One region of the Moritella sp. F3 genome, then DNA from elsewhere that is predicted to be linked to it. Evidence: predicted binding sites of a transcription regulator. Region 1 holds the regulator's gene; each other region holds the start of a gene.
What was found. Region 1 encodes LexA, which represses DNA repair genes until DNA is damaged. Its sites were predicted from a motif close to TACTGTATNNNNATACAGTA; they were not measured.
Positions count from the first base shown of each region.

Region 2: JFU56_RS20090 (DNA topoisomerase III) is a predicted target of LexA. The motif match lies at 1,203-1,222, and genes of this name have one in related genera.
Region 3: ruvC (crossover junction endodeoxyribonuclease RuvC) is a predicted target of LexA. The motif match lies at 1,567-1,586, and genes of this name have one in related genera.

Region 1 covers NZ_BLRL01000013.1:110,870-114,055, forward strand. Annotated here, with positions in the region: gene plsB (glycerol-3-phosphate 1-O-acyltransferase PlsB) at 1-1,561, opposite strand, end outside; gene lexA (transcriptional repressor LexA) at 1,759-2,382, shown strand; gene JFU56_RS18185 (STAS domain-containing protein) at 2,625-2,912, shown strand; gene JFU56_RS18190 (response regulator) at 2,922-3,186, shown strand, end outside.
Region 2 covers NZ_BLRL01000017.1:66,232-69,417, reverse strand. Annotated here, with positions in the region: gene JFU56_RS20100 (NAD(P)H-binding protein) at 1-501, opposite strand, end outside; gene JFU56_RS20095 (hypothetical protein) at 598-1,068, shown strand; gene JFU56_RS20090 (DNA topoisomerase III) at 1,239-3,186, shown strand, end outside.
Region 3 covers NZ_BLRL01000016.1:6,685-9,870, reverse strand. Annotated here, with positions in the region: gene JFU56_RS19465 (DUF2750 domain-containing protein) at 95-487, opposite strand; gene JFU56_RS19460 (cytochrome b562) at 626-1,033, opposite strand; gene JFU56_RS19455 (glutaredoxin family protein) at 1,121-1,348, opposite strand; gene ruvC (crossover junction endodeoxyribonuclease RuvC) at 1,606-2,127, shown strand; gene ruvA (Holliday junction branch migration protein RuvA) at 2,244-2,864, shown strand; gene ruvB (Holliday junction branch migration DNA helicase RuvB) at 2,882-3,186, shown strand, end outside.

The sequences.
Region 1 (3,186 bases):
CGGCTGCACTATTGATATTTACCATGACTTTATTGGCAAGATCACGAGTGGTTTGCTGTAACCATTGCGGTTGCTCTTCGACAGGCATATTCATGTCATCGCGCCAGTTTTCAACGTGTTTATTTAAATATTGATTCAGGTTGATTGGTTCACCAAAGTTTACAAATGCTTGGCCGTAATTTTTCAATTTTTTAGCGATACCAAATACCTGGAACATACTTTCTTTTTTCTTATTGGCACCAGACAATTCTTTTACATAGGTGCTTACTTCCATCACATGATCGTAGCCTAGATATACAGGCACTAAGGTGATTGGTCGGTTTTGCTCTCTTAACATCGCTTGTAGCGTCATGTTAAGCATACCTGTTTTCGGTGGTAATAAACGTCCTGTACGGCTACGCCCACCTTCGGTAAAGAATTCAACCGAATAACCTTTCGAGAATAGCAAACTTAAGTACTCTCTAAAAATGGTCGCGTAAAGTTTGTTGCCTTTAAATGTACGACGCAAGAAGAATGCACCACCACGGCGGAACATAGGCCCAGCAGGGAAGAAGTTAAGATTAATACCGGCAGCAATGTGCGGTGGAATCAAACCTTCATTATAAATCACATAAGAAATAAGTAAGTAATCCATGTGGCTACGATGACAAGGCATGAATACAATTTCATGGCCATCGGCTGCAAGTTTACGCACTTGTTCGGCATTGTTTACTTTGATACCGCTGTATATTTTATTCCATAACCAGCTCATGAAATTACTGGTGTTTTTGACGAGTTTATACGAGAAGTCACTGGCAATTTCATCGATATAATCGTTGGCGCGTTTTTCAGCTTTTTGTGCTGAAATGTTATGTTCCGCTATCTCAACTTGAATCGCTTTTTTTACTTCTGGATTACGTAATAGTTGTTCAAACAATTGGTAACGATTTGGTAGTTTAGGACCCGACGCCGCTAACTTTTGACGACTAAAATGGATCTTCGCAACACGAATTAATTTTTGTGCGAGTTTCTCGTCACTACCGTGTTGATCAGCCATGAAACGCAGTGACACAGGATTATTAAAGCGAACTAAGTTGTCTTTACGGTTCAGTCCGACGATTAACGTTTTGCGCAAGCGGCTTGGTGAAATACTGTTAGCTAATGATAGCAGTGGCACTTGGCCTTCTTTTCCTGGTGCACGGCCCCAAAATAATGCTACTGGCATCAATTGAATGTCGAGGACTTTATCATCTTTGTGTAAACGTAATAATTGTTGGAATTCATCAAAAAATACGTCGGTATTTTTGGTCTTGCCAAACAGTGGGGCTGGATTATCTAAGCAAACGTGGCTAGGAATAATTACACCGTTAACTTTGATTGGTGTGAGCGGATCGGGCAGGCCTAGTTCTTTACAGGCGCGTTGTAATGCGACGAGATCCGTCATCGATTTAGTTTTCAAAGCATAAACAATAGGACGCGTTAAATCTAACTTTAACGCATCAACTGGGTTATCTGGTACGTACTGAGATTTAACTAAGCCGTTAACGAAACTTCGACTTAACATTGACGGTGTTTGTTGCATAATGGTTATCATTCTGTTATTTAAAGTGCGAGAGTGCTTACTCCAATAATATCAGATACGTGGCTATAAATCTGTGTTTAAGCACCAGCAAGCGGTTAATTCATTATTATTTTGATATACCGACTGCTTATATTGCAAACTTGATTATACTGTATATAATTACAAGAAACTGTATATAAAACCAGTTAGGGTTCATAATGAAAGCATTGACACAAAGACAAGCAGAAGTATTTGAATTAGTTAAGCAGCATATTAAAAATACCGGCATGCCGCCAACCCGAGCTGAGATTGCGAAGGAACTTGGTTTTCGTTCGCCGAATGCTGCCGAAGAACATTTAAAAGCATTAGCCCGAAAAGGCCACATTGAAATTTTAGCGGGTACCTCTCGCGGTATTCGTTTGTTGGTTAATGCTGAAGAAGCCAGTAATGAGAGTGGATTACCTTTGATCGGTCAGGTTGCCGCTGGTGAGCCAATTTTAGCGCAAGAACATATTGAGGCGCATTATAATGTTGACCCATCAATGTTCACGCCAAACGCTGATTTTTTATTGCGTGTTCGCGGCGAGAGTATGCGCAACATTGGTATTATGGATGGCGATTTATTAGCGGTACATAAAACTAAAAACATCAGTAAAGGCCAAGTTGTTGTGGCACGCGTTGACGATGAAGTAACCGTGAAACGTTTTGAACAACAAGGCTGTGAAATTTTACTGCATCCTGAAAATGATGAAATGAGCACGATACGTGTTGATTTAAACTTCCAAAGCTTTGATATTGAAGGTGTTGCTGTGGGTATTATTCGTAATACTGATTGGATGTAATCACGCTTTACCTTGGTTGTTTTGAGGATAGATAGTTAATAATCTTATGACTATCTATCTTTTTATTTTGTATTTTCCGCCGTCTATTCTTGTTCTCTCATCTTGTAAACGACTTTAAATGTTGTCTTCACATCACAGTTCTCTCTATCGTCCACTTATTTATAAAATCCTTTCCTATACTCAACACGAGTTATATTAATAATTTATTTTTTAATACGTTTGTGTAAATACAGGATTAATTTATGGAACAAGCCCCCATCACCATGGAACTCGGTGAAAAGATCGATATCTCCGCGATCTCGAGCCTTAAAGCCACGCTTGATTCGTTGCCTATTAATACCGAACCTCAACTTTTCGATGCACGTTACATCACGCATATAGACAGTGCATCTTGCCAACTTTTTTATGCTTATGCTCAACACTTAGCATTACATAATACGACACTGGTGTTTTTATCTCCGTCGGATAAATTTATGACGGTGGTAAAAGCGTTAGGATTTGAAACGGATTTTAATTACGCATCAATGTGAGGCACTCTAATGAAACGAATATTAGCTGTAGATGATTCGGTATCCATTCGTGAAATGGTCTTATTCACTTTAAAACAAGCAGGTTATCAGGTCGACTCGGCCGTCGATGGGGTTGATGGCTTAGCCAAAGCCAAGACTGGCCATTTCGATCTTATTATTTCAGATATTAATATGCCACGTATGGATGGTATTAGCTTAATTAGTCAATTACGTAATGAAAGTGCTTATAAATTTACGCCGATTCTGATGTTAACCACAGAATCTGGTGCGGATA
Region 2 (3,186 bases), on a different contig from region 1:
ATTTCGATCTTCGCTAATAAGTCCGGCAAAACGGATAATGGTGTACTCAATATCCCGTTGCTGTTGTATCAATTGTTCTGCTGCATACACGGTACTGCTCGGGTTTAATGGCGCCGCTTCTGCTAGCGTATTATTGGTTTTTTGATAAATACTGGTAGAGCTGACAAAAATAAATTTACCCACGTTATATTGTTTTAACATGAGCAGTAATTGCTTTATTTGCGTTGCCAAGGGACTTTTTACATGATTACCTCGGCTAGCAGGGAGTAGGCAAATCGCAATATCTTTATTGGCTAATAAACCCTGCCAATCTCCTTGAGGCTCTTCGGCAAGGGTCGCGCCCACTGCTGGTATTCCTGCTATTGTTAAACTTGCGGCTTTGTCTGTATGGCTGCAACTTACCGTCAGCGGGTAATGTTGTGATAATAGTTGTTGTGCTAATGGTTTTCCTAACCAGCCAGCGCCGATGATCGCTATTTTAGGTAGTGTATCTTTGCTCATATCAATTGCCTGTATATCAAGTTAGATACAAGCGTAACTATTTTCGGTTATAATAGCGATTGATAATCTGTCGTTACATAAACTAAAGAGAAAACCATGAGTAAATTTATAGATAGCTGGGCTATCGTGCATATTGACGATTCTTACAATGCATCAGTATTAGGTAGCAGAGGCACTAAGCTACACTGGTGTAATGGCCGTGAAGAAGCTATCGAGTTTATTTATGACGAGTATTTGGCTATCCTCGCGGATACAGGCGAGATGGATGGCGAGTTAGTGTTTGCTGCAAAGCAACGATTTAAAGTATTACAAGCACAGACAAATTCAGATGAAGAGTGGATTGAACACGTTAACGAGTTAACTATTGATCTACGCCATATTGTTTGGTTTGGTAGTATTGCCGACATGGCTGAGTTAAACAATGACTTCGCTTGTGCAGTACGTGAAGTTTATTGGGAAGAGTTCGGCGAATATGATGAAAACGATCCAAGCGCTTATGTTCCTGAAGATGAGTGGCTGAACTTATCAGAAGCGTTAGTTGAATACTTAAGCCGCGCAATCGTTTAATTTAGCGATGCTACTTGCTTAATAATCGCTTAATTTAATAGATTAACGTATCTACCTTTACCTAATACGTTAATCTACTCTTGTTACCTCCTCATTTTTAAGTCATAGACTTACACTGCAAAATTAGCTACATTAACTGTTTATTCATACAGTCTACAATTGCTAATATCATGAAACTTTATATTGCCGAAAAACCCAGCCTTGGTCGTGCTATTGCCGACGTATTACCAAAACCGCATAAGAAACAGCAAGGTTATATTGAGGTGGGTAATGGCGATGTCGTGTCTTGGTGTATTGGTCACTTACTCGAACAGGCTGAGCCTGACGCCTACGATGACGTTTATAAAAAATGGCGTTTAGAACACCTACCAATCGTGCCTGAGACTTGGCAATTAAAGAAGAAACCTAATACCAGTAAACAGCTGACCGTATTAAGAGGATTAGTTAAAAAGGCGACGAGTCTTGTGCATGCGGGTGATCCCGACAGAGAAGGGCAGCTACTGGTCGATGAAGTGATTGAATTTCTGAAAACCCCAGCGAAAAAGAAAAATACCGCCCAGCGTTTGCTCATTAGCGATCTTAATCCGGCAGCCGTAACAAAGGCGTTGAATAACCTGCAGCCTAACAGTGACTATATCCCCTTATCTGTATCAGCATTAGCACGCTCGCGAGCGGATTGGCTCTATGGTATGAACATGACCCGTGCTTATACCTTACAAGGCCAAAAAGTCGGTTACCAAGGTGTCTTGTCAGTCGGGCGAGTACAAACGCCGATCTTAGGCTTAGTTGTTCGACGTGATATCGAGATCGCCAATTTTGTCAGTAAGCCTTTCTATGAAGTACTCGCGCATCTACAAACCCAGCAACAAGAAACGTTCACAGCCAAATGGAAACCGAGCGAAGCTTGTCGTCCATATATGGATGAAGATGGCCGGGTGTTAGTGAAGAAACTGGCTGAAAATGTTGTCAGTCGTGTCCAGGGGAAAATGGGCGAAGTGACCAAGCTGGAAAAGAAAAACAAACAACAAGCAGCGCCATTACCTTACAATTTATCGTCATTGCAAATTGACGGGGCTAAGCGTTTTGGTATGAGCGCGCAGCAAGTATTAGACACCTGCCAAGCGTTGTACGAGCGTCATAAACTGATTACTTACCCACGTTCCGATAGCCGTTATTTACCCAAAGAACATTATGCCCATCGTAGCAGTGTGATTAAGGCGATAGCCAATACGAGTAGCGCATTAAATCAAGCCGCGGTAAATGCCGATCAGAGTTTACGCAGCAAAGCGTGGAACGATAGCAAGGTAGAAGCGCATCATGCCATTATCCCGACCGAAAAAAGCAGCAATGTTGATCGACTCAATAGCAGTGAAAAGAATATTTATGAATTAGTTGCGAGGCAATATCTGTGTCAGTTTTATCCGGCTTATGAATATGCCGATACAGTGGCTGAAATCACCATTGCTGGTGGACTGTTTATTGCCAAAGCAAAAATGACATTGAAGCAGGGCTGGAAAGTATTATTCCCTAAATCATCGGCGGGTAATACCAAGCAAACAGAAGCTGAAAAAGAATTAGCTGCGCAGCTACCCACGATCCAAAAAGGCGAGCAAGTGTTATGTCAGCGGGCTGAATGTATTGAAAAGCAAACTCAGCCGCCAAAACATTTCAGTGATGCAACCTTACTTGCAGCGATGACGGGTATCTCTCGTTATGTACAAGACAGTGATATCCGTAGGATCTTAAAAGACACCGATGGCCTGGGTACGGAGGCCACGCGAGCAGGGATTATTGAGTTGTTATTCAGACGTAATTTCTTAGTGCGTAATAACAAACTGATTTTAGCTACTGACGCAGGCAAAGGCTTGATTAATGCGTTACCTGAATCAGCGACATTACCGGATATGACTGCGCAATGGGAGTCGGTACTTGATGGTATTAGTAAAAAAGAAGCAAGTTATCAGCATTTCATGGGCGGCCTATTACAGCAATTATCAGGCATGATTGAGCAGGCTAAATCAACATTACCGGATGGCTTACGCGGTCTCTCTAGTGGTAAACCTGCTGGTGGTCGCTTCAAGAAAAAACCAGCTAAAAAGCGGACTTACAAAAAATCAT
Region 3 (3,186 bases), on a different contig from region 1:
CTGGTAGATGTCAGCAATAAAAAAGCCTGCCTGTTATCTAATACAGGCAGGCTTATGGCTATAATTTAGTTACTATTTAGCAGTTAAGTGCTTATTAGCGATTTTTCTTCGCTTGTTTCTGCAGTGCCATATCAAATTCGTCAGGGAACATGATAAGTCCTTCGTCTGCAAGGTTAGGAAAAATAACCAATGCTAAATCATCATCCATCAAGCCTGATGTCCAACGGCTTTGCCATTTAGCTAACGAGATAGATTCTGTTTTACAGTCTTTCCATTCGCCAGTTGCCCAAGATTGTGCAAATTCAGCGTTAGGCCATACAGGTACACAGTCTTCGTCTTCATTGTTTAGCATTACGCAACCGTGCTCATCCGTTAGGATCCAGATTTGACGTTCGCTAGTCACTTCTTTTAATAAATAGCTTAGGCGTTTTTCAGCATCATAAGCTTGGATTGTCGCGATTTGGTTGCTATCGAGAGTTTTTGACATTTAATCTGTTCCTAGTGTGACTAAAATAACGGTCAGATACCAATTGTGTGCAATAAATAATTTGTCATTTAAGCAATTGATATCATATCGGTACTTACTTTTAAGACCGACCCTTATTTATTAATCGAAAATTGTTTATTAACCGAAAATAAGCGACCAAACGCTAGGCTTACTTTTCTTATGATATTCTTTTCTTAAGCTATCCACTTGTTCTAGCTTACTTTTAGCAAGATCTAGATTCGTGTCTGTAACGTCGACTTCTTGAATGCTGTTAAGTACCGATTCAACTTTATTTAAACCTTGATTTGACATCTCTGCACGATCAGGGGAAAAGTTATAGCTTTGTGCAACAGCAAGCATTTCACTTATTTCATCAATGCGCATGTTAAACTCATCCGCAGATGTAGTTTTCATTGCTTGAGTATACGCTAATCTCATGTGTTTCATGGTGACTTTAAGGTCGATACTGTCTATTTCGGCACTGTTAACCAAAGTTGAAAATAATAAGCTGATGATAAGACCAAGCTGAGCAATACGATTCTTCATGATTTTTATCCATAAGTAATAATGAAAGTCTTTCATTCATCACCGTCGTAATAACGTGATGAATAATAATTTGGTTTGTATTCGGTGTTAGCCGCGATACATATTTTCGAATGATTTTATTGAAAAACCCCGTAGTACTTGATCACCAATTTTGAGTGTTGGAACACCTCTACCACCAATTGCGGCGAGTTCTTTACTGCCACGTGGCTCATTGACGCTGCATAAGCGATACGGAATTTTTTTTTCATCTAAGTAGCGCTTTGCTGAATCGCAATTTGGACACTTCTTCTGTGTGTATAACACGACTCTTTTCATATTAGCCAACTATCTTCATCGTAAAAGCGCGCATTATAACAAGCTAACACTGATTAACAATGCATCAATACAGGCAAACCTTTTGAAATACACTTCTTTACATGCATGCTGAATAATCTAGTGTGGTAACGAGGTTTTTAACTGGTTAATTTATACGCGTTATTTTACAGATATACAGATAAAGTAGAGGGTTTAGATTTCAAACGGATGTGCAGGTATACTGTAATTATAAACATGATAATTGAAGATAATGAAGTATGAGTATTATTCTTGGCATTGATCCTGGTTCTCGCATTACTGGGTATGGTGTGATCCAACACATACACGGCAAATTTCAATATTTAGGTAGTGGTTGTATCCGTACCACGGGTGACAACTTACCTGAGCGCTTAAAGCAAATTCACGCTGGTGTGTGTGAAATCATTATCCAGTTTCAGCCAGATAAATTTGCTATTGAAGATGTATTCATGGGTAAAAATGCGGCGTCAGCATTAAAACTGGGTCAGGCTCGTGGTGCCGCAATCGTTGCAGCGGTATCGAATGATCTTGAGGTCGGTGAATATACCGCGCGTCAGATCAAGCAAGCTGTCGTAGGGAACGGTGGTGCTGATAAAGAGCAAGTTCAGCAAATGGTCGTTAATCTACTAAAGCTAGGTGGAACGCCGCAAGCGGATGCTGCAGATGGACTCGCGGTCGCGTTATGCCACGCGCAAAGTTTACGTACCCTCATTAATATGGCGGGTAAAGTAAAGGGTACTGCGCGTGGTCGCTTTAACTAATTATCTTTAATTAATCGGGTGTCGTGGTAGCGAAATAAAATGATCTGGATATTTAACCAGTATTTTATTATGCTACTGAACATTATATTCGTATTTAAAAATGTTGGAAAATAATTGTGATTGGACGTTTACGTGGCACTTTACTAGAAAAGCAACCACCCGAGATCTTACTAGAAGTAAATGGTGTCGGTTATGAAGTTCAACTGCCAATGAGCTGTTTTTACGAGCTTGGTGATGTTGACAGCGAAGTGATCGTTTACACCCATTTTGTGGTGAGAGAAGACGCCCAATTACTTTACGGTTTTAATAACAAAATGGAACGCTTGATGTTCCGCGAATTGATTAAAGTAAATGGGGTCGGTCCTAAACTGGCATTAGCTATCTTATCGGGTATGACGGCGAATCAATTTGCTCATTGTGTTGAGCATGATGATATCAACAGCCTAATTAAATTGCCGGGTGTTGGTAAAAAGACAGCCGAGCGTTTATTGGTTGAAATGCGTGACCGTTTGAAGAATTGGGTTACTCAAGATTTATTTACCCCTGAAGCAGACAAAGCGCAATTACAGGGTTATGGTAATACTGCATCGAATGCGATTGAGGAAGCGGAAGAAGCCTTGGTTGGTTTAGGTTATAAACCGGCGCAAGTAGCCAAAATGATCAAAAAAGTTGCTCAGCCAAGTATGAGCTGTGAAGAGATCATTCGTCAGTCATTACGTGCCACCTTACAGAATTAATTTAGGAAGTTACTTTAGTGATTGAAGCTGATCGATTAATTTCTAGCGGCACCGTCCGCGAAGAAGAAGTCATAGACCGTGCCATCCGACCGAAAATGTTGTCTGACTACCAAGGCCAGGATCATGTACGTGATCAAATGGAGATTTTTATTGAGGCCAGTAAGCGTCGTGAGGATGCGTTGGATCATTTATTAATCTTTGGACCGCCGGGACTCGGTAAAACCACGTTAGCCAATATTGTCGCTAACGAAATGGGTGTAAGCATTAAAACCACGTCAGGTCCTGTATTAGAGAAAGCGGGCGATCTCGCTGCATTGCTAAC